4 regions of the Paracoccus methylovorus genome follow, and region 4 is predicted to be linked to each of the others. Evidence: riboswitches for the same ligand, from Rfam matches in the RefSeq annotation. Region 4 holds a riboswitch; each other region holds the start of a gene.
What was found. A riboswitch is a leader RNA that binds a small molecule or an ion and turns the genes downstream of it on or off. The one in region 4 is predicted to bind cobalamin.
Positions count from the first base shown of each region.

Region 1: another riboswitch for cobalamin. It lies ahead of JWJ88_RS01315 (DUF1636 domain-containing protein); the one in region 4 lies ahead of JWJ88_RS19975 (ribonucleoside triphosphate reductase).
Region 2: another riboswitch for cobalamin. It lies ahead of JWJ88_RS16185 (TonB-dependent receptor plug domain-containing protein); the one in region 4 lies ahead of JWJ88_RS19975 (ribonucleoside triphosphate reductase).
Region 3: another riboswitch for cobalamin. It lies ahead of nrdH (glutaredoxin-like protein NrdH); the one in region 4 lies ahead of JWJ88_RS19975 (ribonucleoside triphosphate reductase).

Region 1 covers NZ_CP070368.1:263,059-270,793, reverse strand. Annotated here, with positions in the region: gene JWJ88_RS01335 (CbtA family protein) at 1-609, shown strand, start outside; gene JWJ88_RS01330 (hypothetical protein) at 684-1,217, shown strand; gene JWJ88_RS01325 (DUF1801 domain-containing protein) at 1,245-1,649, opposite strand; gene cobO (cob(I)yrinic acid a,c-diamide adenosyltransferase) at 1,654-2,265, opposite strand; cobalamin riboswitch at 2,303-2,504, shown strand; gene JWJ88_RS01315 (DUF1636 domain-containing protein) at 2,579-2,932, shown strand; gene cobW (cobalamin biosynthesis protein CobW) at 2,936-3,970, shown strand; gene cobN (cobaltochelatase subunit CobN) at 3,975-7,148, shown strand; gene JWJ88_RS01300 (precorrin-3B synthase) at 7,145-7,735, shown strand, end outside.
Region 2 covers NZ_CP070371.1:603,292-611,026, forward strand. Annotated here, with positions in the region: gene JWJ88_RS16165 (ABC transporter substrate-binding protein) at 1-829, shown strand, start outside; gene JWJ88_RS16170 (ABC transporter ATP-binding protein) at 918-1,676, opposite strand; gene JWJ88_RS16175 (FecCD family ABC transporter permease) at 1,679-2,677, opposite strand; gene JWJ88_RS16180 (ABC transporter substrate-binding protein) at 2,674-3,510, opposite strand; gene JWJ88_RS16185 (TonB-dependent receptor plug domain-containing protein) at 3,504-5,414, opposite strand; cobalamin riboswitch at 5,554-5,770, opposite strand; gene JWJ88_RS16190 (aminotransferase-like domain-containing protein) at 5,855-7,054, opposite strand; gene JWJ88_RS16195 (bile acid:sodium symporter family protein) at 7,198-7,735, shown strand, end outside.
Region 3 covers NZ_CP070371.1:612,830-620,564, forward strand. Annotated here, with positions in the region: gene nrdE (class 1b ribonucleoside-diphosphate reductase subunit alpha) at 1-1,808, opposite strand, end outside; gene nrdI (class Ib ribonucleoside-diphosphate reductase assembly flavoprotein NrdI) at 1,790-2,206, opposite strand; gene nrdH (glutaredoxin-like protein NrdH) at 2,214-2,435, opposite strand; cobalamin riboswitch at 2,532-2,719, opposite strand; gene JWJ88_RS16220 (TonB-dependent receptor) at 3,102-5,357, shown strand; gene JWJ88_RS16225 (Fe2+-dependent dioxygenase) at 5,494-6,177, shown strand; gene JWJ88_RS16230 (alpha-hydroxy acid oxidase) at 6,174-7,262, shown strand; gene JWJ88_RS16235 (DUF6635 family protein) at 7,252-7,735, opposite strand, start outside.
Region 4 covers NZ_CP070371.1:1,383,064-1,390,798, reverse strand. Annotated here, with positions in the region: gene JWJ88_RS19995 (NAD-dependent succinate-semialdehyde dehydrogenase) at 1-1,320, shown strand, start outside; gene JWJ88_RS19990 (aspartate aminotransferase family protein) at 1,320-2,690, shown strand; gene JWJ88_RS19985 (zinc-binding dehydrogenase) at 2,707-3,855, shown strand; gene JWJ88_RS19980 (winged helix-turn-helix domain-containing protein) at 3,884-5,083, opposite strand; cobalamin riboswitch at 5,251-5,463, shown strand; gene JWJ88_RS19975 (ribonucleoside triphosphate reductase) at 5,684-7,450, shown strand; gene nrdD (anaerobic ribonucleoside-triphosphate reductase) at 7,467-7,649, shown strand; gene JWJ88_RS19965 (anaerobic ribonucleoside-triphosphate reductase activating protein) at 7,642-7,735, shown strand, end outside.

The sequences.
Region 1 (7,735 bases), on a different replicon from region 4:
GTACTGCTTCATGCCGAACTTTACGAATCCGGCCAACTGGTTCACTTCGGCGCCGATGTCATCGACGCGCATCAGGATATTGGGCCCTTCGACTGGACCCGCAACGGGCTGTCGGTCCTGTTCACCATGATGGTCTATGCCGGCTATGGGCTGATGCTGATGGCGCTGATGGCGGTTTCCGAATCGCAGGGCAATGCGGTCACGGCGCGGCAGGGTCTGCTGTGGGGGCTTGCGGGCTTTCTGACCATGCAGCTTGCCCCCGCCTTCGGCCTTGCCCCCGAGGTGCCGGGCGTCGGCGCCGCCCATGTCGAGATCCGTGCCATCTGGTGGCTGGGCACCGCGCTGGCGACAGGGCTGGCGCTGTGGCTGATCGCCTTTGGCAAGGGCTGGGCGGCCTGGGGGGCGGCGCTCGTGCTGATCCTTGCGCCGCATCTGATCGGCGCGCCGCAGCCCGACGCCTATATCGGTCCGGTCCCGCCCGAGCTTTCGGCCGAATTCGCCGGTCGCGCGCTGGGTGCCGGGGCGATGGCCTGGGTGTTGCTTGGCCTGCTGGGCGGCTGGTTCTGGCAACGCGAAGGCCAGAACGCACCCCTGCCGCAAACCGCCTGATCAGGGCAGGTACGGCTGGCCGGGGGCGTGGTGTTGCGCGCCCGGCCTTTTCCAGAACCGAACCGGGGAACGTCATGGACCGCTCGATCCCGATGCTGCTGATCGGCCTGATCTTCGGCGGCGGCATGGGCTTTGTCATCGCCGCCGCCAATGGCATCACGCTGGACGGCCACGATCATGGCGGGCATGGGCACAGCGCACAGGGCATGACCCATGACCACGGCCCGCCCATCGACCTGCCGCCCGGCAGCGCCACCATCTCGGCCCGGCTGGAGCCTGACAGCGTTTCGGGCTGGAACCTGTTCATTCAGGCGCAGGGCTTTGGCTTTGCCCCCGAACATGCGGGACTTTCCGCCCGCATGGGCGAAGGCCACGCGCATCTTTACCTCAACGGCACCAAGGTCGCCCGGCTCTATGGCCCGGCCCATCACCTCGACGCGCTTGCTCCCCAAGATCGGCTGCTGGTCGAACTGACCTCGAACGACCACCGCCCGCTGACCGTGGCGGGCCAGCCGCTTGCCGTTGGCCTGACCGTGCCCGAACGCCCCGTCACCATCCGCGCCGAGGCCGAGGGTCTGCCCGACCCGGCCATATGCGCGACGCCCTGAAATAGGCCGGCCAACCGCCGCGTCCGCCTACATCTTTTCGCCGGGCAATTGGCTGGCCTGCCGGACCCAATCGGCAAATTGCTCCTCGTCGAACGGCCCTTCGGGGATGTGCAGGTAGCGCACCTCCGGCTGTTTCGAGGCGACGGGCGGCATCGGCTCAAGCTGCGCGCCGCGAAAGAAGCCAATCTTGATGTATTTCGTCATGCAGTGAAAGCTCAGGAACCAATGCCCCTCTTCGACCCCGTAAAAGGGCGAGTTCCATTTCACCGCCTTCTTCACCCCCGGCTGGGTGCGGGTGATGATATCGTCCAGCTTTTGGCCGATATCCCGCTTCCAGCCCGGCATCGCGGCGATATAGGCCCTGATGGGGGCCTCGCCATAACCCTTGGGGATCTGCGGGTTGCCACCCGAAAGCAGCTTCGGCTTGTCCATCGGTCTAGAACTCCACTCCCGGCTGGGCCTTGATGCCGGCGCGGAAGGGATGCTTGATCTGCTCCATCTCCGTCACCAGATCGGCCAGTTCGATCAGTTCGGGCTTGGCGTTGCGTCCGGTCAGGACCACATGGGTCATGGGCGGTTTCTCATCGCGCAAAAACGCCAGCACCTCGTCCAGTTCCAGATAATCATAGCGCAGTGCGATGTTGATTTCATCCAACAGCACCATGCGGATGTCCGGATCGCGGATCAGCTCCTTGGCCTTTTCCCAACCGGCGCGGGCGGCAGCGATGTCACGCTCGCGGTCCTGGGTTTCCCAGGTAAAGCCCTCGCCCATGACGTGGAACCGGCAGAGATCGCCGAAATGCGTGGTCAGCACCCGACGTTCGCCCGTATCCCAGCCGCCCTTGATGAACTGCACCACGGCGCAGGGCATCTCATGCGCAATGCAACGCAGGATCATGCCGAACCCGGACGAGGACTTGCCCTTGCCCTTGCCGGTATGGACGACGATCAGGCCCTTTTCGCCCTGCTTGTCCTGCATCATCTTATCGCGGGCGACCTTGATCTTGGCCATTTTTTCGGCGTGGCGGGTATTGTCGTCGGTCTGCATCGGGGACTCCTTTGCTTGACAAGTCGGGACCGGGCGCGCACAGACAATTGGCGCTGGTTCCTGTCCTACGACAGGCGAAGAGGGAATGCGACAGGCTTGCGCCTGAAAGCAGCCGCCCCCGCGACCGTGACCGGAAAGGTCGCCCCAAAGCCACTGGCGAAAGCCGGGAAGGCGGGGTGCCCGTGGGCCAAAAGCCCGAATCCGCAAGCCGGGAGACCTGCCAGCGCGAAGGATTTGACCGGCGGACGGGGTGTTCCTGCTGGGGCTTGGGTCATATTGCCCTGCCTCGCGCCGCCTTGATGGATAAGGGCGCATGATCGTCACGCTGCATGTCTGCATTACCTGCCGCGCCAGCCACCCCGTCCTCGACGGTGAGCCGGTTCCCGGCGCGCGGCTGCATGATGCCCTGACCGCTCAGGAAACCCCCGAAGGTGTGCGCATCGTCCCCGTGGAATGCCTGTCCGCCTGCACCAATGGCGCCGCCATCGCGCTGTCGGCGCCGGGCCGCTGGACCTATGTCTATGGCCATATGACGGCCGAGGACGCACCCCAGATCCTTGCCGGGGCCGCAGCCTATGCCGGCACCACCGACGGTATCGTGTCCTGGCGCGAACGCGTCACAATTTTCCGCAAGCGCAGCCTCGCGCGTATTCCACCGATTGGATAAGACATGAGCGATCTGACCAAGACCCCCGTGACCGTCATCACCGGCTTTCTCGGCGCCGGCAAGACAACGCTGATCCGTCACCTGATGTCGCAGCCACAGGGCAAGCGGCTGGCGGTTCTGGTCAATGAATTCGGCACCATGGGGGTCGATGGCGAGATCCTGAAAAGCTGCGCCGACGACAACTGCCCGGCGGAAAACATCATGGAGCTGTCGAACGGCTGCATCTGCTGCACCGTCGCCGACGATTTCATCCCGACGCTGGAAAAGCTGATGGCGATGCCCTCCAAGCCCGATCATATCCTGATCGAGACCTCGGGCCTTGCGCTGCCCAAGCCCTTGCTCAAGGCATTCGACTGGCCGGCGATCCGCTCGCGCATCACCGTGGACGGCGTGATCGCTGTGGCCGATGCCGAGGCGGTGGCGGCGGGGCGATTTGCCCCGGACGAGGCCGCAGTCGAGGCGCAGCGGGCAACTGACCCCAGCCTCGACCATGAAACGCCCCTGTCCGAGGTCTTCGAGGACCAGATCGCCTGCGCCGATATCGTGCTGCTGTCGAAAGCCGATCTGGCCGGCGAGCACGGCCTTGCCGCCGCCCGCGCCGTTATCGAGGCCGAGGCCCCGCGCAAGCTGCCGATCCTGCCCCTGACCGATGGCGTGATCGACCCGCGCGTGATCCTGGGACTGGGCGCCGCCGCCGAGGACGACCTTGCCGCCCGCCCCAGCCACCACGACGGCGCGGACGACCATGAACATGACGATTTCGACTCGGTCGTGATCGAACTGGCCGAGATCGCCGACCCCCTGGACCTTGCCGCCCGCATCGAGCGGCTGGCCCGCGAACAGAACATCCTGCGCGTCAAGGGTCACGTCGCCGTCGCGGGCAAACCCATGCGCCTGTTGGTGCAAGCGGTGGGAGAGCGAGTGCGCCATCAATACGACCGCCCATGGGGCGACCAGCCACGCGCCTCGCGTCTTGTCGTGATCGCCGAACATGACGACATCGACGAGGCCGCGATCCGGGCGGTTCTGGCCGCCTGACGCCATGCACGTCGTCTTTCGCGAAAGCCATGGGCTTGAGGAAACCGAGGTCCCGACCGACCCCGGCCAAAGCCCTGCCGATCTGGTGGTGCTGTCCTATTCCGACAGCGACCTTGGCGCTTTCGCGGCGGGGTGGCACCGTGCGCAAGGGGGGCTGCCGCCGCTGCGGCTGTGCAACCTGTCGGCGCTGCGCCATCCCGTCTCGGTCGATCAGTATTGCGAGACGACGCTTTTGGGTGCCCGCGCGGTGCTGGTCCGGCTGATCGGCGGCGAGCCCTATTGGTCCTATGGTGCCGCCAGCCTGCAGGATATGGCGCGGCGGCGGGGGATCGCGCTGGCGTTCCTGCCGGCGGACGGGCGGCCCGACCCGACGCTGGACCGCCTTTCGACCCTGCCGGTGCCGGTGCTGCGCCACTTATCGGCGCTTAGCGAACAGGGCGGCGCGGTCGCTGCGCAAATGGCGCTGGCAGAGCTGGCACAGGCTGCCGGGTTGACCGCAGGCCCGGTCACTGGTCAGGCCACAATTCCGCAATGGGGGTTCTACGACCCGCAGGCAGGCGTCATCGCAAATCCGGCATTCGGTGCAAATCCGGTTCTGGTCAGCTTTTATCGCAGCTATCTGACATCGGCCGATCTTGCGCCGGTGGATGCGATGATCCGCGCCTTGCGTAAGGCAGGCTTCAACGCGAGCGGGGTTTTCGCGCCTTCGCTGAAGGTGCCGGGTTTCGCGGAATGGCTGGCCCCGCATCTGCCGGGCCTTGCGGCGGTGGTGAACATGACCGCCTTTTCCGCCCACGACGATCAGGGCGCCACACCCTTTGACGGCACGGATTGCCCGGTGTTTCAGGTGGCGCTGTCCACCGCCCCCCGCGCGCTGTGGGCTGCCGAGGATCGCGGGCTTTCCGCCGCCGATCTGGCCATGCATGTCGTGCTGCCCGAGGTGGACGGACGCATCTTTCTGGGCGCGGTCAGTTTCAAGGCCCCGCAGCCGCGCGACACGGCGCTGGAGTTCTCGCGCCTGATCCACGCCCCCGATGCGGGCCGGATCGCCTCGGCCGTGGGTCGCATCCGGGCGTGGCACCACCTGCGCAAGGGCACGCGCAAGGCGGTAGTCCTTTCGACCTATCCCGGCAAATCGCATCAACTGGCCCATGCGGTCGGGCTGGACGCGCTGGCCTCGACCGGTGAAATCCTTGGCATCCCGCATGACGATCTGGGCCGGCGGTTGATGACCGAAGGCATCGACTGGCCGCTTTCGGATTACCTCCGTGCGCTGGCCGGCCTGCCCCAGCGCCTGCGCGAGGACCTTGCCGCCGCCTGGGGCGAGCCCAAAACCGAGGCCCCGGACGGCTTTCGCTTTGCCGCGCTCCGCCATGGCGACGACCTGATCGCGTTGCAACCCGAACGCGGCGAGGTGAAAACCCGGTCCGAGGATTACCACGACCTGTCCCGCACCCCGCGCCATGCCTATGTCGCCTTTTACCTGTGGCTGCGGACACAGGCCGATGTTCTGGTCCACATGGGCGCGCATGGCACGCTGGAGTGGCTGCCGGGCAAGTCTGTGGCGCTTTCGGACGCATGCTGGCCGCAGGCACTGCTGGGCGATCTGCCCGTGGTCTATCCCTTTATCGTCAATGACCCGGGCGAGGCCGCGCAGGCCAAGCGCAGGCTTTCCGCCGTCACCTTGGGCCATCTGCCGCCGCCCTTGGCGCAGTCGGCGATTCCCGAAAGCCTGACGTATCTGGAGCGGCTGCTTGACGAATACTCCACCGCCGACGGGCTGGACCCGCGCCGCCGCGACCGGCTGATCCTTGCCATCCGCGACGAGGCCCGCGCCGCCGGGGTCGAGGCCGACCTTGGCCTGCCCCCCGACGCCGCGCCGGCCGAAGCGATCCCGCTGATCGACCGCTTTCTTTGCGATCTCAAGGACAGCCGCTTTGGCGATGGGCTGCATGTCTATGGCACCGGTCCTTGCGCCGACAGTGAGCGCGCGGGGCTGGCCACGGCGCTGGCGGGTCGGCGGGTCGCGCCCGGCCCCTCGGGATCGCCGGCGCGGGGCCGGCAGGACGTGCTGCCCACGGGGCGCAACCTCTTCTCCGTCGATCCACGCGCCGTGCCCAGCCGCCATGCCCATGCGCAGGGCGTGAAACTGGCCGAGGAACTGCTGCGCCGCCATCTGCAGGACCACGGCGACTGGCCGCACGGGCTGGTGGTTGACCTGTGGGGCAGCGCCACAATGCGCACGGCGGGCGAGGATTTCGCCATGGCGCTGCATCTGGCGGGGATGGCGCCGCGCTGGGACGCCGCCTCGGGTCGCGTCTGCGGGATCGAGATCTTGCCGCTGGCCGAACTGGGCCGCCCGCGCATCGACGTGACCTTGCGGGTTTCGGGGCTTTTCCGCGACATCTTTCCGGGCCTCGCGCAACTCTTCGAAACCGGGGCCGAGGCGCTTTCCACCCGCGATGAGACCCGCGACGACAACCCCTATCTATCCCGCACGCCCCGTGTCTTCGGTCCCAAGCCGGGCTCCTTCGGCATCGGCATCACCAGGCTGGCCGAGAGTTTTGACCCACAGGCGCGGGCAGCGGCAGGCGAGGCGTGGCTTGCCGCCTCGTCCCACGCCATCGGTGCCGACGGCACCATCCGGCATGAGCCGCAGGCGATCCGCGACCGTCTGGCCCGGGCCGATGCCTTTGTCCATGCGCAGGACCTGCCGGAATCCGACCTGCTGCTGGCCAGCGACTATGCCGCGCATGAGGCGGGTTTTGCGGCCGCCATGGCGCGGATCGGTGCCGCGGCACCCGCCCTTTACCACCTTGACGCCACCCGGCCCGACGCGCCCCGCGCCCGCAGCCTGCCCGAAGAGATCGCCCGCGTCACCCGCGCCCGCGCCGCCAACCCCATCTGGACCGACGGGATGATGCGGCACGGCTTTCGCGGCGCGGCCGAGATCGCGGCGACGCTGGACCACATGGCCGCATTCGCCAATCTGGCCGGCGTGGTGCCCGCCCATCTTTTCGACCTTTATCACGATGCGACCCTTGGCCGGCCCGAGGTGGTGGCCTTCATGGAACGCGAAAACCCGGCTGCACTGGCCGCCCTGCGCGCCATGTTCGCACGGCTGCTGGAATCCGGCCTATGGGTCACGCGGCGCAACTGGCTGGGGATAACGCCGTGACCGGTTTCGAGATCAAGGGCTGGTGTCCCGGCGCTTTGCGGCCGATGGCCTCGGGCGATGGGCTGGTGCTGCGTATCAGGACGCGGAACGGCCGGCTGGAACCCGATCAGGCACGGCTGATCGCCGGGCTTGCGGCGCGTTGCGGCAATGGGCTGATGGACCTGACCAGCCGGGCCAACCTGCAGTTGCGGGGCCTGGATCATGCGGGTCATGCCGAGGCCGTCGCCGCCCTTGCAGGCATCGGCCTGATCGACCGCGACGAGGCGGCCGAGGCGCGGCGCAACGTGATCCTGTCGCCCTTTGCCCCCGTGGGCAGCGCCGCCTGGCGACTGGCCGAGGCCATTGCCGCCGCGATGACCGCACCCGATGCGCCGCAGGTGCCCGGCAAGTTCGGCTTCGCCGTCGATACTGACACCTTGGCATTGGCCGACACACCCTCGGACATCCGGCTGCGCCCAAGTGGCTCGGGCTGGCGGATCGTGCCCGATGGCGGCGACTGGTCGCTAAAGGCGGCGGACGTGGCCGAGGCCGCAAACCGGGCTGTCGATCTGGCGCGCTGGTTCATGCAGGACGGTGTGCAAGACGGG
Region 2 (7,735 bases), 720 kb from region 4:
CGTGGCGCGGGGCGGGGCGACCAATGACGCGGCGGCGGTCTATGCCGTGACCAAGGCCATCGACTGGCTCAAGCAATACACCCCGCCCGAGGCGATGGGCATGACCTTTGGCGAGGCCGGCCCGGTTCCCGCACGTGGCGATATTGCCCAGCAGATGTTCTGGTATACCGCCTTTACCGCCGACATGGTCAAGCCCGGCACCCCGGTCATGAACGAGGACGGCACGCCGAAATGGCGCATGGCCCCCAGCCCGCACGGCGCCTATTGGTCAGAGGGCACCAAGATCGGCTATCAGGACGTGGGGTCGTGGACGCTGATGAAATCGACGCCGGTGGACCGGGCGCAGGCGGCCTGGCTTTACGCGCAATTCGTGACCTCAAAGACCGTGGACGCGAAGAAATCCCATGTCGGGCTGACCTTCACCCGCGAATCCACCATTCAGGACGAGTCCTTTACCGAACGCGCGCCCCAATTGGGCGGGCTGGTCGAGTTCTATCGCTCGCCCGCCCGCGTGCAGTGGTCGCCGACCGGCACCAATATCCCCGACTATCCGAAACTCGCCCAGCTTTGGTGGCAGAACATCGGCGATGCGCTTTCGGGTGCCAAAACCCCGCAAGAGGCGCTGGATGCGCTATGCGCCGAACAGGAGCGGGTGCTGGAACGGTTGGAGCGGTCCGGGGTGCAGGGTGATCTGGGACCCAAGCTGAACGAGGCAAAGGACCCGCAGGAATGGCTTGCCGCCGAGGGCGCGCCCGTCGGCCTGCTGGAGAACGAAAAGCCGCAGGGCGAGACGGTCTCTTATGACGAGTTGATCAAGTCCTGGCAGTAAGGCTGCGCGGGGGCGGGTTGTGTCTCGCCCCCGATTACCGATCCATGACATCACTCGAACGGATCCCCCGACCGCAGGATGCCTGCCGTCAAAGGCTTTCGTCGTGCCCAATCGTGCCCAGCGGTTGGAACAGCAGACCGTCGGGTCCCTGTGCCAGATGGGCGGTGATGCCGAACACGCGGGCAAGGTTTTCGGCTGTCAGCACCTGCTCGGGCGGGCCATCCGCAGCGATACGGCCCCGATGCAGCATCACCAGCCGCGTGCAATGCCGTGCCGCAAGTCCCAGATCGTGCAATGAGGCCAGCACCGTGCGGCCTTGCCCGGCGATCTGGCCAAAGAGCCGCATCACCTCGATCTGAGCGGCGGGGTCCAGCCCGGCGATGGGTTCGTCCGCAATCAGCAGCGGCGTTTCCTGCGCCAAGGCTCGGGCGATCAGCGTGCGGGCCTGTTCGCCGCCCGAAAGCTCGGTCGCGCGGCGATGGCGCAGCGGGGCAAGATGCAGCGCGGTCATGGCCCGCTCGATAGCCGCGCGGTCGGCGGCGCCGGCCGAATGCGGATGGGCGATGCGGCCAAGCGCCACCAGCGCTTCGACCGGCATAGGCCAGGCGATTTCGCGGCCCTGCGGCATATAGGCGGCGGCGCGGGCGCGTTCGCGTGCCGAAAGCGCCGCCAGCGAGGAATGACCCTGTGCGGGCAGCAGCCCCAGTGCAGCGCGCAAAAGCGTCGTTTTACCTGCGCCGTTCGGACCCAGCAGGCCGACGAATTCACCCGCGCCAAGGCGCAGGTCGATGCCCCCAAGAACAGGGACGCCGGCGCGGCTCAGCGAAAGGTTGCGAAGCTCAAGCATCGTCACAGCCCTTCGCGCCGGGTTTGCAGGATCAGGTGCAGAAAGAAGGGTGCCCCCACCAGCGCCGTCAGCACCCCAAGCTTGAGATCGCGGTCCGGCGCGATTACCCGTACGGCCACATCGGCGGCCAGCACGACCGCCGCCCCGCCAAGCGCCGCTGCAGGCACCAGCCGCGCCGGGCTGGCGCCCACCGCGCGGCGCAGCACATGCGGCACCACCAGCCCGACAAAACCCACCGTGCCCGCGACTGCCGTGGCACCGCCGATCAGCGCGGCGATGCCCGCCACCAGCATCAGCCGCAACCGACCCAGATGCACGCCGCTTGCGGCCGCCGCATCCTCGCCCAGCGTCAGCGCCTCAAGCGCGCGGCGCGTCGGCCAGAGCAGGGCAAAGCCCAGCATCATGAAGGGCGTTGCGATCCAGACATGCAGCATCGACCGATCCGCCAGCGAGCCCATCATCCAGAACACGATTTCATTGATGGCAAAGGGGTTGGGCGAAAGGTTCAGCACCAGCGAGGTGCCAGCGCCAGCCAGCGCGGAAATCGCGATCCCGGCCAGGATCAGCGCCATCGTGCCGCCGCGTGGTCCAGCCAGCGCCAGCACCAGCAGCACCGAAAGCGCCGCACCCCCCAGGGACGCCAGCGGCAGGGCCAGCGGGAAGGCGGCGGACAGCCCGGTCTGGATCGCCAGCACCGCCCCCAGCGCGGCCGAGGCGCTGGTGCCGATCAGCCCCGGCTCGGCCAGCGGGTTGCGCAGGAAACCTTGCAGCACCGCCCCCGACATTCCCAGCGCCGCCCCGACCAGCAGGCCAAGGATGGCACGCGGCAGGCGCAGCTCTCGCATGACCAGCGGCAGCAGATCGTCGCCGCCCTGAAACAGTGCTGCCAGACTTTCGCCCATGCCAAGCCCGGCCGGGCCGGTCAGCAGCGAGGTCAGGAAAAGCGTCACGACCAGCAACGACAGCGCGGCGATCAGCAGCGGATAGCGCCCGCCCGTCATTGCGGTGCCTGCAAGGCAAGGCGGGCGTCGCGCAACTGGGTCACGGCGCGAAGGATATAGGGGGTGCCGCAAACCCAATCGGGATCACCCATCACCTCGGCCGGCTTGCCCTTGGTCAGCGCCCTCAGCGCGGGGTGGTCCAGCATTTCCTGCGCGCGCGAGTTGCCCGGGTAACGGCGGCCCTCGACCAGCAGGTCGGGTGCGGAAAGCAGCAGGCTCTCCAGCGGAAGCACCCCGCCAGAGGGCAGGCCCAATTCATCGGCGACATTGTCAAAGCCGGCCAGTTCGACGATCTGCCCGGCCAGACTGTTGCGCCCCGTGCTATAGCCATTCACCATGTAAAGTGCCGCGCGTGGGCGTTGATTTGCGGGCGCATCGGACAGCCGTGCCAGATCGGCGTCGAAACGCGCCAGCAGGGCCTCGGCCTCGGGTTGGCGGCCCAGCACCTCGCCCATGCGCAGGATATTGGCGCGGATGCCGGGAATATCGGTTTCGACCGGAAAGACCTCGACCGGGATGTTCAGTCGCTGCAACAGCCGGATCGTCGCAGGGTTGCTCCATGCTCCGGCCAGCACCAGATCGGGCTGCATCAGGAATATCTCCTCGGCCAGACCATGGTTGACGGGCAGGCGCGCGGCCTCGTCCGCCATGGCCGAGGCCGTGGGATCCTGCGCAAGATAAGAGACCGAGACAAGCTGTCCCGGCGCGGCCAGCAACATGGCCAACTGGTCGGTGCACAGGTTGACCGACAGCACCCGGCGCGGCGGATCGGCCGCAACGGGTAAGGTCAGGCCCACCAGCAGGCAGGCGGCAAGGCAAAAGCGCCTTACCATTTCGCCGTCAGGCCGGCGTAAAGCGTGCGACCCTGACCATAATAGCCCCATGCTTCGGAATAATCCTTGTCGAACAGGTTTACGACCCGGCCGGTCACGACGAGATTGTCGGTCAGGTCATATTGCGCGGCAAGGTTCACGGTCGCGAAATCGGGCAGTTCAGTGGTGTCCGGGGTCCAGCTTCTGAACCATTCGGCATCGTAATTGCCCGCGACATAGCGAACATCGGCGGTGACCGAACCGCGCCCTTGCGCGAATTCCCCTGTTGCGCGCAGCCCAAGCATGTGACGCGGCTGACGCGGTATCGGCTGGCCTTCGGTGGTGCGGGCGTCCGTATAGGTATAGTTCGCTCCAAGTCGCAGCCAGCCGGTCACCTGATAGTCCAGATCGACCTCGACACCCTTGCGGGTGCTGGTGCCATCGAGGTTCTGCGATGTATCGCCCGCCCCGATGATCATGTCTTCGACCTTGCTGGTGAATAGCGTCGTCCCCAGCGTGCCCTGTCCCGCGGCAAAGTTCCAGTCTGCCCCGATTTCATAGCCGCGGCTGGTTTCGGGCGTCAGGTCGGGGTTGCCGCTGTAGCTGCCCGGCACATAGCCATAAAGCTCGAACATGGTGGGATTGACGATGGCCTTGCCCGCCGCCGCGCGCAGGCGCAGGCCGTGTTCGGGCAATTGCCAGGCTCCCGCGATGTTCCAGGTGGTGGCGTTGCGGAAATCTTCGTTGAAATCGCGCCGCACCCCGGCCTGAATGCCGATCCCGTCGAACTGGCCCTGATACTCCAGCGCAACGGATTTCGTATCCCGCTCATACCGGCCGCCGGCTGCGAAGGATGCCTCATAGGTTTCGCGTTTCTTCTGCACCGCGAAATTCAGCTTTTGCGCCGCGTGGCGGGCGTGGCCACCATCCAGTGCCCATGTGCCGGTATATTTGAAGTCCCGCAACCGCGAGCCATCGTCATAATCCGGCACGCCATCGTTGAAATGGTCCGTGGTCTGATTTGCGGCCGCAATAGTGAATCGGTTCAAAAGCCGGCCCCCCAACGCCTCGGCTTCCAGCCACAGCGAGCCGTAAGTCTCGTTCCGGTCAGCAGTTTGGGGCGCATCGACCACATAGTCCTGGGGCGTGAAGTCTGCTGACGGGGGGTACACCGTGTTATCATAACCATATTCCTGCCAGGTCCGGCGCAGGGTAAAGCCGGCGGTCACGCCTTCGGTCAATTCGTAGGACCCGTTCAGTCCCAGCGTCTTGTGCTTGTTGAACTCGGTATCCCCACCCGGAGTGCGCGATGCGTCCTCGCCATCGGTGCGGCGCGCCACGGCCGAAAGGCTGATTGCGCCACGTGCGCCCTTGGCCTGCACAAAGGCGCTTGCCGTGCGGGTGTTCAGCCCGCCGACCTCGACCGTGCCGCCATAGCTCAGCCCCGGGGCAGAGGCTTGACGGCTGGTGATCGAGATCACGCCGGAGGCGGCGTTGGCGCCGTAGATCGTCGATTGTGGCCCGCGCAGCACCTCGATGCGCTCGATATCCTCGGCCAGCATGCCGCTGAAGATGTAATCACCGTTGCCGGGCGAATTGGCCTCGACTCCGTCGATCAGCACCAGAACATGATTGGACTCGCCGCCGCGGATACGGACCTTGGTCAAGGTTTCGCCTGTCGCAGTCACGGCAAGACCCGGCACGGCGCGCAATGCATCCTGAACGGTGGTGACGCGGCGGTTTTGCAGGTCCTCGGCGGTCAGGACGCTATAGGCGCGGCCATAGGCGCTTTCCGCCACCGGCGACAGGCCGGCGGACAGGATCACCGTATCCAGCAGGACCTGATCCTGGCTGTCCTGACCAAGGGCGGCGGCGGGCAAAAGGGCGGCGGTCGCGGCCAGCACGGAAACCGGAGTTCTGAACATTCCAAAGCCTTTCCAACGCGGGTTGCGGCCCGCGATTTGCAGAACTGTCCTGCGGTAAGGCCGAGAAAGCGCAGCCCGGCCGCAGGACGGCGACTGTCACCTCTGCGGAAGGCCGCTTTCCTGACGCGCCCCGCGCCGGAAATGGGTGATCGCCACGGCAGGTCTCCTGGCTCGCGGATCATCGCTCGGGCCGGCCTTCCCGGGTGGGTCCCAGTGGCGTAGTCGGCCTTTGCTCACCGCGTACAGTTGCGGGGGCAGCCCCGGTCGCGCCCTGACCGCATTGCGGCCGGTGGGCGCACCGATGTTCCCTTTTCATCCGACGCTATCACGCCGGAACCGTAGCGGCCCCGCATTGCCGTAGCGTGGCGCCGGCTGTCAAGCGCCAATCGGCCCGCGTCGCCTCGTCGCGACATCCTGTCCAGTGCAAGCAACCGCCCGCTTTAGCCGGCCTCGGCCAGCGCGGCACGGATGGCGCGGGACAGACGGCGGCAACCTTCCTCAAGCTGCTCGGGCGCATTCAGGGTAAAGTTGATCCGCAAGGAACGCCGATCCAGCCCTTCGGGGTCGAACACGCTGGAGGGCGAGATGCAGACCCCCTGCGCCATTGCATGCTCCAGCAGCCGGTCGGTATCCAGTCGCGGATCCCGGGCTGTCGCCCAGACGAACATGCCGCCGACCGGCACCTGCCAGTCCAGATCCTCGGCCAGATGCGCCTGCATCGCCGCGCAAAGCGCATCACGACGGGCGCGATAGATCGACAGAACCTCAGGGCGGATGCGGTCGATCATCCCTGCTTCCAGCGCGCGTAGCGCCAGCATCTGCGACAGGCCGCTGCTGCACATGTCCGAGCCCTGCTTGGCAGTTGCCAGTGCCGCGATCATATCCGGCGCGGCGATGACCCAGCCGATCCGCAGCCCCGGCGCCAGCTCCTTGGAAAGCGATCCCATATAGACCACCGGCCCGTCATAGGGGCCGGGCCGCTCGGCCGCCGAAAGGTCCAGCAGGCGGGGCAGGGGCTCGCCTTCATAATAAAGCGCGCCATAGGGATCGTCCTCGATCAGCCAGGTGCCGGTCGCATGGGCGGCGGCGATCAGCGCCTGCCGCTCGGGCAACGCCACCAGCCTGCCGCTGGGGTTCGAGAAATTCGGCACGGTATAAGCGAATTGCGCACCCTCCAGCGCGGCATGAGGGTCAAAGTCGTTCGCTTCGATCCGCATGGGGCGGTACTGCGGCGAATGCGGCATCCAGGCATCAAGGGCCCCCAGATAGGCCGGGCTTTGCGCCGCAATCAGCCCGCCCGGTTGCAGCAGCACCTTGCCCATCAGCTCCAGCGCCTGCATGCCGCCGGTGGTGATCAGCACGTTCTCGCGCGACAGCCGCAGCGTATCGGTCGAAAAGCGCGCGGCGATCAGGTCGCGCAACGCCGGCAGGCCCGGGATCGGGCCATAGCCCAGCGTTTCGTCGGGGTGGCTGCGTATCGCTTGGGCGGCCAGATCGGCAAGCTCATCGACAGGCCAGACCGACGGCTCGGGCAGGCCGCCGGCAAGGTTGATCAGGCCAGGCACCCGCCCCGCCGCCAGAAAGACCGAGGTCACGTCATTGGTGCGGGACAGCCATGGGGCAAAAGCGGGGCGCATCATCGGAACTCTCGCATCGGACATATCCTGCTGTGACGGTTTTTCGCCAAAGGGGCAAGAGTTGCGGCCATTTCCCCGGCGCAAGGTGGCGGTGCCCGTCGTCCATCTATATGAGACAGAGGGGCATTCGCGGGACGAGGAAAACCATGCGCGCATTGAAACGGATCGGCATCGACACCTACATGCTGCTGCTGATCGGCATGGTGCTGCTGGGGCTGTTCCTGCCGACGCGGGGGCTGGCGGCCGAGATCTTGCGCGGGGCCACCTTCTGGGCGGTGACGCTGCTCTTTTTTCTTTATGGGGCCAAGCTGGACCCGGGTTCGGTCCGGGCGGGGCTGCTGAACATCAGACTTCAGGGACTGACCTTTGCCGCAACCTACGCGCTGTTTCCGGTTCTGGGAATCATTCTGGCCACGCTGTTCGGTGGCGTGCTTGGTCCCCAACTGACATTGGGCCTGCTGTTTCTGGCCGTTCTGCCCTCGACAGTGCAAAGCTCGATCGCCTTCACCTCGATCGCGGGCGGCAATATTCCCGCGGCGATTTGCGCGGCCTCGCTGTCGAACCTCGTCGGCGTGGTGCTGACGCCACTCTTGGTCGCACGCATCCTGCATCACGACGGCGGCGGCGTAAGCCTGGACGCCATCGAGAAAATCGCCATGCAGATACTGTTGCCGTTCATCCTTG
Region 3 (7,735 bases), 730 kb from region 4:
ATCTTGGCGACGATCGGGTGGATCGAGCTGGTGGAGTTGTTGATATAGCTGATCGACCCGGTTGGAGGCACCGCTTGCAAGTTGCGGTTGTAAAGCCCATGGCTCATCACCGCTTCCTTCAATGCCGCCCAATCGTCGCGCGTGGGCAGCGTGATGCCCTCGAATACCCGCCCGACATCGGGCAGCGTGGGCAGCCAGTCATGCGAGGTGTATTTGTCAAAGAACGAACCATCGGCATATTTCGACTTGTCGAAATCCTTGAAGGTTTTGCCCTTTTCCTGCGCAAGCAGGTTCGAGGCCCGGATCGCGTGATAGGCGACGGCGGCGAAATAGACCGATGTGAATTCGACCCCTTCGGGGCTGCCGTAATGGATGCGCTCGCGCGCCAGAAAACCGTGCAGGTTCATCTGGCCCAGACCGATGGCATGCGCCTCGTCGTTGCCGCGCCGGATCGAGGGCACGGCCTCGATGGCCGACATTTCCGATACCGCGGTCAACGCACGGACCGCCGCCTCGATGGTGGTGCCGAAATCCGGCCCGTCCATGGTTGCCGCGATATTGAGCGAGCCGAGGTTGCAGGAAATATCCGTGCCCAGATGTTTGTAGCCCAGATCCTCGTGGAACTCGCTGGCCTCGTTCACCTGCAGGATTTCCGAGCACAGGTTCGACATGCTGATGCGGCCGGCCACGGGGTTGGCGCGGTTCACCGTGTCCTCGAACATGATATAGGGGTAGCCGCTTTCGAACTGGATCTCGGCCAGTGTCTGGAAAAAGGCGCGGGCGCTGATCTTTTTCTTGCGGATACGCTTGTCGTCCACCATCTCGGCATATTTCTCGGTCACCGAGATCTCTGAGAAGGGCAGGCCATAGACCTTTTCCACGTCATGGGGCGAGAACAGGTACATGTCCTCGCTGCGCTTGGCCAGTTCAAAGGTCACGTCCGGGATGACCACGCCAAGGCTCAGGGTCTTGATGCGGATCTTTTCGTCGGCATTCTCGCGCTTGGTGTCCAGAAAGCGCAGGATGTCGGGGTGATGCGCGTTCAGATAGACCGCGCCCGCGCCCTGCCGCGCGCCCAGTTGGTTGGCATAGGAAAAGCTGTCCTCCAGCAGTTTCATCACCGGAATGACGCCCGAGGACTGGTTCTCGATCCCTTTGATCGGTGCGCCCGCCTCGCGCAGGTTGGTCAGCATCAACGCCACGCCGCCGCCGCGCTTGGACAGTTGCAGCGCCGAATTGATGCCGCGACCGATCGATTCCATGTTGTCTTCCAGCCGCAGCAGGAAACACGAGATCAACTCGCCGCGTGACTTCTTGCCGGCGTTCAGAAAGGTCGGGGTTGCGGGCTGGAAACGGCCCGACAGGATTTCTTCCATGAAGCGCATGGCAAGATCCTGATCGCCGCGCGCCAGCGTCAGCGCGACCATGACCACCCGGTCCTCATAGCGTTCCAGATAACGCCGGCCGTCGCGGGTCTTCAGCGTGTAGCTGGTGTAATATTTGAAGGCGCCCAGAAATGTCGGAAAGCGGAATTTCTTGCGAAAGGCCGCATCCCAGATCCGCTCCAGAAACTCGCGGGGATATTGGCCCAGCACCTCGGCTTCATAATAGCCTTCATCGACCAGATAGCCCAGCTTCTCGTCCAGCGAGTGAAAGAAGACGGTGTTTTGGTTGACGTGCTGCAGGAAATACTGCCGCGCGGCCTTGCGATCCGCCTCAAAGCGGATGCGCCCTTCACCATCGTAAAGGTTCAGCATCGCGTTCAGCGCATGATAGTCCAGCTCGGCCTTTACGCCATCGTCAAGCATTCCGTCCCCCAGAATTTTTCAAGTCCCGCCCGGACGCGGGAAAGGTCGTTGTCGTCGCCCGCCAGCTCGAATCGATAAAGCGCGGGGACGTTGCATTTGGCAGAGATCACCCCGGCAGACAGGGCGAAGGTGGCACCGAAATTGCGGTTGCCTGTGCCGATCACGCCGCGCAGCAGGGCGCGGCGGGCAGGATCGTTCAGAAAGCGGATGACCTGTTTGGGCACCGCGCCGCGCCCCTGTCCGTCGGCATAGGTCGGGCAGATCAGCACATAGGGTGCTTCGGGCTGCGGCATCCGTTCGCAAGGCGCGACCGGGATTCGCCCGGCGGGCAGGCCCAGGCGCGTGACGAAACGCGCCGTGTTCCCCGAGGCCGAGGAATAATAGATCAGCCCGCCCATCACGCGCTCAGGACAGGCGGCCGATCATATCGGGGCGGAAGCCTGCCCAATGCGCCTCGCCGGCGACGACCACGGGGGCCTGCCGATAGCCAAGCGAGCTGACCATTTCCATGGCCGCGTCATCCTCGGTCAGGTCGACCAGATGATAGGCCAGTCCGCGCGCGTCGAGCGCCCGGGTGGTGGCGGTGCATTGCACGCAGGCGGGCTTGGAATAAACGGTGATGGTCATGCCTCGGCTCCTTTTGTGTTTTTGCAGGCAAGAGGGGGCCGGGCCGATGGGTCGCCCCATCCAGACCACGTTCAGCCCCGCGCCCGCCGCACGGTTTCGTTCCTTCGCGTCCTGGCAGGTCTTCTGACTTGCGGGTCTCGGCTTGACTGGCCTTCCCGGGGTTGACCCAGTGGTTTTCCAGCGTCGCTCGCCGCTTACAGCTGCGGGGGCAGTGCCGGCTTTTCACCGGCTTCCCTTTTCATCCCCGAGTCGACCCCGAGGCAACCATGACCACTGCAGTTAGCCATGGGCCGACGCGCGGGTCAATCCATATTTAGTGGGTGACCTGCCTGCCTTTGGGAACATCTGGTAGGTGGGGCGATCCTGCCGGGCGCATAAATCCCCGCTTTCCTTTGGTAAGCCAAAGCAATGGGCCCAAGTCCCAGACCGCGGCTCAATCCGTTTGGCCTGTTGAATTATGGCAACACCGGGAGGTTTCGCTGCCATATATAACGTCACGTCGTTTGACAAATTGCGACAATTAGTCCTCTTGCGTGAATTACGCGCGATCAGGAAGGGCATTGTCCCTGTCCCGGTTCGCAACATGCAAGCCATTGATGAGCCAGCACTTTCATTGCGCTTCCGCCTATGGCGGCGGCGATCAACCCTTTGTGCCGGGATCAACCCATGAACAAAACCCACTCTACGACTCCGGCCCCAGCGTCCGCAGCGCAGTTGCTGCCGACGCTGGGCCTGCTTCCCATCCTTGCCATTTCGGCCGGCGTGGCCGGTCCTGCTCAGGCGCAGGACACCGTCACTCTGGACACGGTCGTCATTCGCCGCGAACAGGGCAACGAGGCCCAGACCGGCTATGCCATCACCGACAGCACCTCGGACAAGGCCACCGCGCCGCTGCTCGACACGCCCAGAACGGTCACCGTCGTGACCCAGCGCCAGATGCAGGAACGCGGCCAGACATCGGTGACCGATGTGCTGCGCACCACGCCGGGGGTCACCCTTGGCGCGGGCGAAGGCGGCACCCCGCAGGGCGTTCGTCCTTTCATCCGCGGTTTCGAGGCCAGCCAGGATGTGCTGGTCGACGGCATGCGCAACGCTTCGCGCACGCAATACGAGGCGTTCAACCTGGAATCGATCGAGATCAACAAGGGTCCGGGCGGTGTCTATTCCGGTGCGGGTTCGACTGGCGGCACCATCAGCCTGAACAGCAAAACTCCGCAGCCGGGCGCCTTTGACGATGTGGCGCTGTCCTTTGGCACCGGAAGCTTTGTCCGCGGCACGCTGGATTCGAACCGGGAATTCGGCGCTGTCGGGGTTCGCCTGAACCTTATGACGCAGCATGCCGACGATCTGGGTGGGCGCGACGGCGTCAAGTCCAAGCGGTTCGGCGTGGCGCCCACTCTCAGCTATCGCCTGACCGAAAGCAGCAAGGTCACTGCCGGGCTTTACTATTACAAGGACGAGGATATGCCCGATTACGGCGTGCCGATGTCCAATATCACGACACCGGGCGAATGGCGTCGCGGTTCCGGCACACGCACCGACCCCTTCCTGCCGGTCGATGTCTCGCCCGATACCTTCTATGGGCTGCACGAGCGGGATTTCCGCGAGGTCGAAACCGCCTCGGGCTATATCAAGTTCGAGCACGCCTTTTCGGATAGCCTGCGGCTGACGGCTGCGTTACGCAAGGCGCGCGATACCAACACCTATGTGGTGACCTCGCCGACATCGGGCAGCGATGGGCTGGTGTCGCGCGGCTCCAAGGCCTCGGACCGGGTGAACGAAACCGTCTCATTCAACGCCCAGCTTTCGGGCGAGGCGCGGGCCTGGGGCGTCGAGCACAGCTTTGCGGTCGGCGTGGATATCGCCAATTCGCGGGCCACACGTCGGACCCTGACGGTGATCAATCCCGACCCGATGCCGGGCGCGCCCTATGAAAACCCCGATCCCGGCGCGCCTTGGGGCGGCAGCATCGAGCGCGGCGGCGATGCCGGCTACAGCACGACGAAAACGCGCGGCGTCTATGCGCTGGACACCATCACCTTCAATCCGCAATGGGAGGCGACGGTCGGCCTGCGCTGGGACGATTACAGCGTGAACAGCGTCACCTTTGCAACCGATGACGCCCCCCGCGCAAGCGAGACCAACGATTCTGACTTCCTGAACGGAATGCTCGGCGTGGTCTACAAGCCGGCGGCGAACGGCTCGGTCTATGCCTCGGTCAGCACCTCATCGAACCCGGCTGGCGAAGGCGCGGGGACGGGGGGCAGCGACGCCTCGGACGATCTGGACAGTCTCGACCCGGAACGCAGTGTCAACTTTGAGATCGGGACGAAATGGCTGGTGCTGGACAACCAGCTTCAGCTTAGCGCAGCGCTGTTCAAGACCGAAAAGGACAATGCGCGCGTCACCAACGCACTGGGCGAGACCGAGAATATCGGCAATACCACCGCCAAGGGAATCGAACTGGGCTTTGCCGGTCAGATCAATGATCGCTGGGGCATCTGGGGCGGCTATGTCTATCAGGACGTCAAGCTGAAGGACGGCGGCTGGAGCACTCCGCGCGGCGGCGGCGAACCCTATCCCAACCCCGCAACCGGAAATCAGGTCGTAAAGATCCCGCGCAACAGCTTTTCGCTGTGGACGACCTATGATTACAGCCCGCAACTGACGCTGGGCGGTGGCGTGACCTATGTTGACAGGCGTATGGCCAGCTATTCGCAGAATGGCGACGGCGATGCCGCCCTGCCGTCAAGCTGGCGCACCGATCTGATGGCCGCCTACAGGATCACCGATGACACGGCGGTGCAGTTCAACGTCAACAACGTCTTCGACCGCCAGATCTATACCGACTCGCACGTTTCGCAATTCGCCAATATCGAGCCGGGCCGGAACTTTGTGCTGACGCTGAAGCACTCGTTCTGAAAATCGCATCTGCCACGGTTACAGGGCGGCCTTGGGTCGCCCTGTAACGACATCAGCAACCATAATGGTCGACAAAAACACTTAACTTTCTTGGGCAGGGATCCTAATCTGCCCGCACGCACCGCAGGAGAATCCCATGCTCGTCACAATCCCGGACCTGCTGACGCCCGAGGAGGTCGCCTATATCCGGCAGGTTCTTGAGGGCACCGATTGGGTCGATGGCCGCAGCACTGCGGGCGATCAGGCCGCGAAGGTCAAGAACAACCTGCAAGTGCCCCAAGATAGTCCCGTGGCGCGCGAACTCAGCGGCATCGTCATGCGGGCCCTGGGACGCAGCCCGACCTATTCCTCGGCCGCGTTGCCGCTGCATGTGCTGCCGCCGATGTTCAACCGCTATGACGAAGGCATGACCTTCGGCGCGCATGTCGATGGCTCGATCCGTGTGATCCCCGGCACCGGCCAGCGCATCCGCACCGATATCTCGACCACCGTTTTTCTGACCCCGCCCGAGGATTACGACGGTGGCGAACTGGTCGTGCATGACACCTATGGCGAGCATCGCGTCAAGCTGCCGGCGGGCCATGCCGTTGTCTATCCCGCGACCTCGCTGCATTCGGTGTCGCCGGTGACGCGGGGTTCGCGTTGGGCGTCGTTTTTCTGGGCGCAGTCGATGGTTCGGGATGATTGGCGGCGACATATGCTTTACGATCTTGACCAGTCGATCATGCGCATCCGCTCGATGTTGCCGGACGACGATCCGGCCGTGACGGGTATCACCGCGCATTATCACAACATGATCCGCCACTGGTCCGAGATTTGACGCAACCCATCCCGCCCGATGTGGTGGCGTTGAGCGACTATCAGCGCTATGCCGCCGCCATCCTGCCGGCGCCGGTTTGCGCCTATGTCGAGGGGGCCGGTGCGGATGGGCTGACGGCACAGGCCAACCAGAGCGCCTGGCAAGGGCTGCGGCTGCACTCGTGCCTGCTTTGCGACATGCGGGGCGCGAATACCGATCTGCGCCTGTTCGGCCTTGAATTGCCGCATCCCTTTCTGTTGGCGCCCGTGGCATTTCACGGCCTTGCTCACCCCGAGGGGGAACATGCCACCGCCCTGGGTGCGGCGGCGACGGGCAGTCTGATGGTCGTTTCAACTCAGGCCGGGCTGACGCTGGCAGAGATTGCCCAGCAGGCGCAGGGGCCGTTGTGGTTCCAGCTTTATATGCAGGCCGAGCGCGCTGACACGCTGTCCCTTGTCCGTCGCGCTGAGGCGGCGGGGTATCGCGCGCTGGTCGTGACCGTGGACGCGCCGGTGAACGGCATCCGCAATACCGAGGTGCGGGCAGGTTTCGCGCTGCCCGAGGGGTTGCGGGCGGTCAATCTGGACGGGATGCGACCGCCGCAGATCCGCGCGTTGCCGGGGCGGGCGGCGACCTTTCTTGGCCTGCTCGATCACGCGCCGCGATGGGAGGATATTCTTTGGTTAAAGGCCCAGACCCGGCTGCCTGTGCTGCTGAAGGGGATCATGTCCCCCGATGATGCCGAACGCGCCGTCGAGGTGGGTGCGGATGGGGTGATCGTGTCGAACCACGGCGGCCGCGCGCTTGATACGCTCCCCGCGACCGCAGAGGCGCTGCCGGTGGTGGTCCGGCGGATTGCCGGGCGCGTTCCGGTGCTTTGCGATGGCGGCATCCGGCGCGGCACCGATGCCTTGAAGGCTCTGGCGCTGGGGGCCTCGGCGGTGCTGGTCGGCCGCCCGCAGATCCATGCGCTGGCCGTGGGGGGTGCGGCTGGCGTTGCGCATATGCTGACCATCCTGCGTGCCGAACTGGAGGTCGCCATGGCCCTGACCGGGCGGCGCAATCTGGCCGAGATCGACGAAACCGTGCTGTGGCCTAGCTCTTGAAGCTGCGCCACAGGCTCAGCGCCGCATCGGACAGATCGCCCAGCCGGGCCAGCACATGTTCGCGCCCCAGTTCCGGCACGTCGCTGGTGTGGTCCAGCCGTCGCAGCAGCCGCAGCACCCGCCGCTGGTGAATGCCGGTCCAAAGCTGGATCGGATCCGCAACCAGCCCGGCAAAGGTCGTCACGACCGAGGCCAGCACGGCAAGAACGATCCCGGTCATCACCACCTCGGCGCTGGAAAGCTCTTGCGGGAAGGTGCCATACCACATGCGGCCGGCCCAGTTTCCCAGCGCGAAATTCTCGATCGCCTGTGTTTGGGCGCGCAGATGCGCGACCGGCCCGGCCAGCGAGATCACGCCCGGAGTGGCCCGGTGAAACAGCCATATCCCCGCCGCCAGCACCAGAAGCGAGGTGGTGATTTCGGCCACCGCGTTGCGCGTCTCGGCATAGTTCGAAACGGCGCGGGTGACGGCG
Region 4 (7,735 bases):
CAGGCCCGTGCGGCCGTCGATGCCGCGCAGGCCGCCTTTGCCGGCTGGGCGGCGCTCTTGCCGCAGGAACGCGCCGCCGTGCTGATGCGCTGGCATCGGCTGATCGTCGAGGCGCGCGAGGATCTGGCGCGGCTGATGACCGCCGAACAGGGCAAGCCGCTGTCGGAATCGCGCGGAGAGATCGACTATGCCGCCAGCTTTGTCGAATTCTATTCCGAAGAAGCCAAGCGTCCGAACATCGAAAGCGTGACCTCGCATCTCTCCACCGCCGAGATGGAGCTTTGGCGCGAACCGCTGGGTGTGGCCGCGCTGATCACGCCCTGGAATTTCCCCTGTGCGATGATTACCCGCAAGGCGGCGGCCGCCTTGGCTGCCGGTTGCACGGTGGTCGTGCATCCCTCGGCCGAGACCCCGCTTTCGGCAACGGCGCTGGCCGAACTGGCCGATCGTGCGGGGTTCCCGGCCGGGGTCTTCAACGTGGTGACGGGCGACGCGCCCGAGATCGTCGGCGAATGGTGCGGCGATGCGCGCGTGCGGGCGCTCAGCTTCACCGGCTCGACGCGGGTGGGCAAGCTTTTGTATCGCCAAAGCGCCGAGACCGTGAAGCGGCTGGTGCTGGAACTGGGCGGCCATGCCCCCTTCATCGTCTTTGCCGATTGCGACATCGACCTGGCGGTGGACGAGGCGATCAAGGCGAAATTCGCCACCTCGGGGCAGGACTGTCTGGGCGCCAACCGGTTTCTGATCGAACGGCCGATCTATGACGAATTCTGCCGCCGCTTTACTGCCGCCGCCGCCGCCCTGACGCTGGGACCGGGGATCGAGGACCGCGACCTTGGCCCGCTGATGAACGAGGGCGCGGTCAAGAAGCAAGAGGAACAGGTCTCAGACGCGCTGGCCAAGGGTGCACGCCTGCTGACCGGGGGGGCGCGCGACCCGCAGGGGCCGCTGTTTTACCGGCCGACCGTGCTGGCCGACGTGCCGCCCGAGGCGCTGATCTTTCGCGAAGAAACATTTGGTCCCGTCGCCGCCATCGCACCTTTCGACAGCGAAGACGAGGCGACGCGGATCGCCAACGGCACCGAATACGGCCTTGTCGCCTATGTCCACAGCCGCGATCCGCGCCGCATCTATCGCCTGTCGCGCGCACTGGAATTCGGCATGGTCGCCGTGAACCGCACCAAGGTCACCGGCGCGCCGATCCCCTTTGGCGGCATGAAGCAATCCGGCCTTGGCCGCGAGGGCAGCCGCCACGGCCTCGAGGCCTTTACCGAGATAAAATACGTCTGCCGCGACTGGGCAGAAACAAGGAGAGCGTGATGCTGACCAATGACGAGCTGTCCAAATGGGACCGCGAAAACCTGTTCCACCCCTCGACCAACCTTGGCCAATTCGCGCGCGGCGAGGGGCCGCAGCGCATCATCTCGGGTGCCGAGGGCGTGCATATCATCGACCGCGACGGCAACCGGCTGCTGGATGGTTTCGCAGGGCTTTACTGCGTGAACGTGGGTTACGGCCGCACCGAAATCGCCGAGGCCATCGCCCGGCAGGCGCATGAGCTGGCCTATTATCATTCCTATGCCGGGCATGGGTCCGAAGCCTCGATCACGCTGGCGAAAATGGTCATGGACCGCGCACCCAAGGCTATGGCGCGCGTCTATTTCGGGCTTGGCGGCTCGGACGCCAATGAAACGAACGTCAAGCTGGTCTGGTATTACAACAATATCCGGGGGTTGCCGCAGAAGAAAAAGATCATCTCGCGCTGGCGGGGTTATCACGGTTCCGGGCTGATGACCGGATCGCTGACCGGGCTTGAGCTGTTTCACAAGAAATTCGACCTGCCGCTGGCGCAGGTGATCCATACCGATGCGCCCTATTACTTCCGCCGCAAGGATGCGGGCATGACCGAGGAAGAGTTCAGCGCCCATTGCGCCGAGGAACTGGAAAAACTGATCGCGGCAGAGGGCGCGGACACCATCGCCGCCTTTATCGGAGAACCCGTGCTGGGCACGGGCGGCATTGTCCCGCCGCCCAAGGGATACTGGCAGGCGATCCAGAAGGTGCTGGCGCGTCACGACATCCTGCTGATCGCCGACGAGGTGGTGACCGGCTTTGGTCGGCTGGGTTCGATGTTCGGCAGCGATCACTACGGGATGACGCCCGATATCATCACCTGCGCCAAGGGGCTGACCTCGGCCTATGCGCCGCTTTCGGGCAGCATCGTCGGGCAAAAGGTCTGGGACGTGCTGATGCAGGGCACCGACGAATATGGCGTGCTGGGCCATGGCTGGACCTATTCCGCCCATCCCATCGGCGCGGCGGCGGGCATCGCCAACCTGCGGCTGATCGACGAGCTTGGGCTGGTCGAGAACGCCGGCCGGATCGGCCGCTATCTGAACGACCGCATGCAAGCCGCCCTGGGCGGCCATGCGCATGTCGGCGAAGTCCGGGGCGAGGGCATGCTTTGCGCGGTCGAGCTGGTCCGCGACCGTGACACGCGCGGATTTTTCGATGCCGCCGAAGGCGTGGGCGGCAAGGTTGTCGCGGCCATGCTGAAACGCGGGGTTATCGCGCGCGCCATGCCGCAGGGCGATATTATCGGCCTTGCCCCGCCGCTTTGCCTGACTCAGGCCGAGGCGGATGTGATCGTGGATGTCACTGCCGAATCCCTGCATGAAATCCTTGGCTGAAGAAAGGGGGACCCGCGTGACAACCGCGATACCCCGGACGATGTGCGCCATGGTCCTGATCGGCCATGGCGGCGTCGAACGTCTGGAATGGCACGAGGACTGGCCCGTTCCCCGTCCCGCGCCGGGCGAGGTGCTGGTGCGCATCACCGGCTGCGCCAAGAACAACACCGACCGCAAGGTGCGCGAAGGGCTGTATTCCACCGCCGATAATGGGGCCGTGACCTCGTTCGCCATGGCTGGGGACACGTTGACCTTTCCGCGCATTCAGGGTGCGGATGTGGTCGGGCAAGTCGTCGGCGTGGGCGAAGGTGTCTCTTCCGCAAGGATCGGTGAAAGGGGGCTTCTGGATTTCAATATCTATCCCGATGCCCGCCCCGATCTGAATCTGGCGCCGGATTATTTCGGCCATGGCGCCGATGGCGGCTTTGCGGAATATGGCTGCTTCCCTTCGGACCAGTTCCACGCCGTTGCCGATCCGGCGCTGGGCGATGCCGAACTGGCGACGCTGGGGATGTGTTCGTGGCAGACCGGCTATCGCATGATGACCTCGGCCGGGGTCCGCGAGGGAGAGCACATTCTGGTCACCGGCGCATCGGGCGGGGTCGGGACCGCGCTTTTGCAGCTTTGCCGGGTCGTCGGCGCGATACCCCATGCCATCGCCAGTTCCGGCAAGGCCGAGGCACTGCTTGCGCTGGGTGCGGAATCGGTGATCGACCGCAACGGGGTTAGCGATTGGTCCGCCACCATCGACAAGGCGACGGGCGGGGCAATGATCGACGCGGTGATGGATCTGGTCGGCGGGGACATGACCGTCCCCCTGATCCAGGCCATGTGCCGCGACATGCGCAGCAGGAAGACATTGCCCCGCCTGTCCATCGCGGGGGCCAGCGCCGGCAACGTGACCTCGCTGCCCTGGACGCTGATCTACCTGAATCAGGTCAGGATCTTTGGCGTCTCGCACGGCACCCGCAACGAGGCGCGGCAGTTGATCGACTGGATCCGGGCAGGTCGGCTGAAACCGGTGCTGGCCGGGATCATGCCCCTGTCCCGGCTGCACGAGGCAGAGCGTATCTTTGTCGAACGCGGCGGCGATTTCGTCGGAAAGCTGGTCGTCGTCCCGGACCGGATCATTGCCGAGCAGGGGCTGAAAGTCATGGACGGATAGCAACAGGGCCGGGATCAGCAAAGGGTATTCAGGTGCCGCGCAGCCAGTCCGGCGCGTTGCGGATTTCGTCCACGCCGGCCAGCGGTGCGATGCGCTGAAGTTCGGTTTCCAGCGCGGCAAGGCGGACTTGGCCCATGCGCACGCCCGGCTCGGGCCAGAAGGCGCGGATGGCCAGTGCGCCGTCCTCGCGTTTGGCGTCCAGCCGGCCGATCAGCCGGTCGCCCTGCATGACCGGAAATACGTAATAGCCGTATTGCCGTTTTGGCGCGGGCACGAAAATCTCGATGCGATAGCGGAAACCGAACAACCGCTCGGCCCGTGCGCGGTCGCGCAACGCCGGGTCGAAGGGCGAAAGCAGGCGGACCCGGGACGAGGGCTCGGGCAGAGAGGGGGCAAGGTCCGGCACCTCTGGGCGGCAATAGCTGCGCCGGAGCTGCCCATCGACCGTTTCCACGTCGATTTCGATGATCCGTCCCGCTGCTAGCGCCTCGGCGCACCACAATTTCGCCTCGTCCCGGCTGGCGATTTCAAAAAAGGCCGCCAGCTCGCCGCTGGTGGCAAAGCCCAGCCGCTCCAGCGCCGCCATCATCGCCCAGTCGACGATCTCGGCATCGTCCAGCCGGGTGTTCAGATGCTCGGCCGGAATGACGCGTTCGGCCAGATCATAGACCTTGCGAAAGCCTGCCCGGTGTCGGATCGCCAGCCTGCCCGAACGCCACAGATATTCCAGTGCGGTCTTGGACGGATGCCAGTCCCACCAGCCGCCCGAGCCCTTGGGCTCGTCCCCGCCCAGATCCGACGAACTGGCCGGGCCGTGGTCGGCGATGTGGCGCAGCACTGTGTCGAATTCCGCGTCCCAGCCCTCGCGCCGCCATTTCGGCCAGCGGCGCTGCATATGCGCCTCGTCCCGGGCGAACTTCAGCCGCCACATCGGGTAAAAGCGCATCGGGATGACGGCGGCGTCATGGGTCCAATGCTCGAATGCGGCGCGGTGGTTGGCGATCAGGCTGTCCAGCGCCGGCGGCCGGTATTGGCCGCGACGCGACCACAGGATCAGGTCATGCGACCGCGCCAGAGTGTTGACGCTGTCCACCTGCACAAAGCCCAGATCCTCCAGCACGCCGGACAGATCCGCGCCCTTGCCCGGCCCCCGGCCCGGCCTGAGCAGCAGATGCCGGTCCAGAAACAGCCGGCGCGCATCGCGGTTTTTCAGCAAGGGGCGGGTCATCGTGAAAGCCTGTCTTTGGCCTTGGCGAGACTGTCATAACCATTCGGGACAAAAAATAGCCAATCGGTTTCTGGTCCCATGGCGGTTGCCCTTGTGCTTCTTTTACCCGCCATGCGCGAAATGTCGCACCTGACCTACAATATCTTGACGAATTTATCGGTTTAGTCGCTAAATATGGGCGTCACGGTTCTTTCGGGTCGATCCAACCCGAAAGCCAAGAGGGAAGCCGGTGCGCCTTTCGGGGCAAGGCCGGCGCTGCCCCCGCAACTGTAAGCAGCGAGCCTGCGCCGGATCATGCCACTGGTGCCGCAAGGCATTGGGAAGGCCGGCAAGGGCAGCGACCTGCGAGCCAGGAGACCTGCCGCGACGACGAAGATGAACCACGGACGGGGTGTCCGGCGGTGCGTTTGGCGATGCGGCCTTGTCGGCCCATGGCCCAAAGCGTCCGTGCCTGCCCCGTCCACAGCACCACGGGGAACAGATGCGGGCAGTATTCATAACCAGTCTTGTCAAAGCCGGGGCGATCCCCCCAAGCGCGGCAAGTGGCAGGCGCGCCAGCGCCGTCCTTGGCCGGAACCGGGCAACGGGGGTGGCCTGCTGATGTCGGCGCCCATCGCACCCGCGCCTGAAACCGCACAGCCCGGCCATGTCTTGGAACGGCGTGACGTCGCCGTCGATGTGGCCTCGTCGGTCAACGAATATCTCGACCGCGCCGATTGGCGGGTGAATGCCAATGCCAATCAGGACTATTCGCTGGGCGGGCTGATCCTGAACGTCTCGGGCAAGGTGATCGCCAATTACTGGCTGTCGCATGTCTATTCGCCCGCAGTCGGTCACGCGCACCGGCAGGGCGATCTGCATATCCACGACCTTGACATGCTGGCGGGCTATTGCGCCGGCTGGTCGCTGCGCACGCTGCTGACCGAAGGGTTCAATGGTGTCCCCGGCAAGGTCGAAGCCGGCCCGCCCAAACGCCTGTCCAGCGCCATTGGCCAGATCGTGAACTTTCTGGGCACCTTGCAGAACGAATGGGCCGGGGCGCAGGCCTTCAGTTCGTTCGATACCTATATGGCGCCCTTCATCCGCAAGGACGGGCTGGGTTACGCCGAGGTGCGGCAAGGGATGCAGGAACTGATCTTCAACCTCAACGTGCCCTCGCGCTGGGGCACGCAGACCCCGTTCACCAACCTGACCTTTGACTGGGTCTGCCCCGAGGACCTGCGCGACGACGTGCCGATCATCGGCGGCCAGCCGATGGATTTCACCTATGGCGAGTTGCAGGCTGAAATGGACATGATCAACCGCGCCTATATCGAGGTGATGACGCGCGGCGATGAAAAGGGCAGGGTGTTCACCTTCCCGATCCCGACCTACAACATCACCCCGGATTTCCCGTGGGAAAGCGAAAATGCCGTGCGGCTGTTCGAGATGACGGCGAAATACGGCCTGCCCTATTTCCAGAACTTCCTGAACTCGGACCTCAAGCCAAACATGGTGCGCTCTATGTGCTGCCGGTTGCAACTGGACCTGACCGAGCTGCTCAAGCGTGGCAACGGGCTGTTCGGCAGCGCCGAGCAGACAGGATCGCTGGGCGTCGTTACCGTCAACTGCGCGCGGCTGGGCCATCTGTACAAGGGCGACGAGGCGGGGTTGCTTCGGCGGCTGGATCAGTTGCTGGAGCTTGGCCGCGACAGTCTGGAAATCAAGCGCGGCGTGATCCAGCGACTGATGGACGACGGGCTGTTTCCCTATAGCCGGCGCTATCTTGGAACGTTGCGCAACCATTTCTCGACGCTGGGTGTGAACGGCATCAACGAGATGATCCGCAATTTCACCGATGATGCGCATGACATCACCTCGGAATGGGGTCATGCCTTTGCGCTGCGGTTTCTGGATCATGTGCGGGCGCGCATCACCGCCTTTCAGGAAGAAACCGGGCATCTCTACAACCTGGAAGCCACGCCGGCGGAAGGCACCACCTATCGCTTCGCCAAGGAGGATAAAAAACGCTTCCCCGACATCCTTCAGGCCGGGACCGGGCACGAGCCCTATTACACCAACTCCAGCCAGCTTCCGGTCGGCTTTACCGACGATCCTTTCGAGGCGCTGGAGCGGCAAGAGGCGCTGCAACGCAAATATACCGGCGGCACGGTGCTGCATCTTTACATGGGCACGCAGCTTTCCTCGGCCGATACATGCCGCAAGCTGGTGCGCCGGGCGCTGGAGAATTTCGGCCTGCCCTATATCACCATCACCCCGACATTCTCGGTCTGTCCCAAACACGGCTACATCGCGGGCGAACACCAGTTCTGCCCGCGCTGCGACGAGGAACTGCTCGTGAAAAAGCGGCAAGCCGCCGCGCATTGATTATCAGGAGAAAACCATGTTCGATATTCAGAAAACCAAGCCCGAAGAGATCCTGCTGGCCGACGAGGAACGCCAGCCCTGCGAGATCTGGACCCGCGTGATGGGCTATCACCGCCCCATGTCCTCGTTCAACCGGGGCAAGAAGGGCGAATTCCGCGAGAGGGTGTATTTCAGCGAAACGCAGGCCGATCTTGGCTGAAATCCGCATCGGCGGCCTGCAACGCCTGTCTACCTGCGACTGGCCGGGTCAGTTGGTCGCCACCCTTTTCCTGCAGGGGTGCCCGT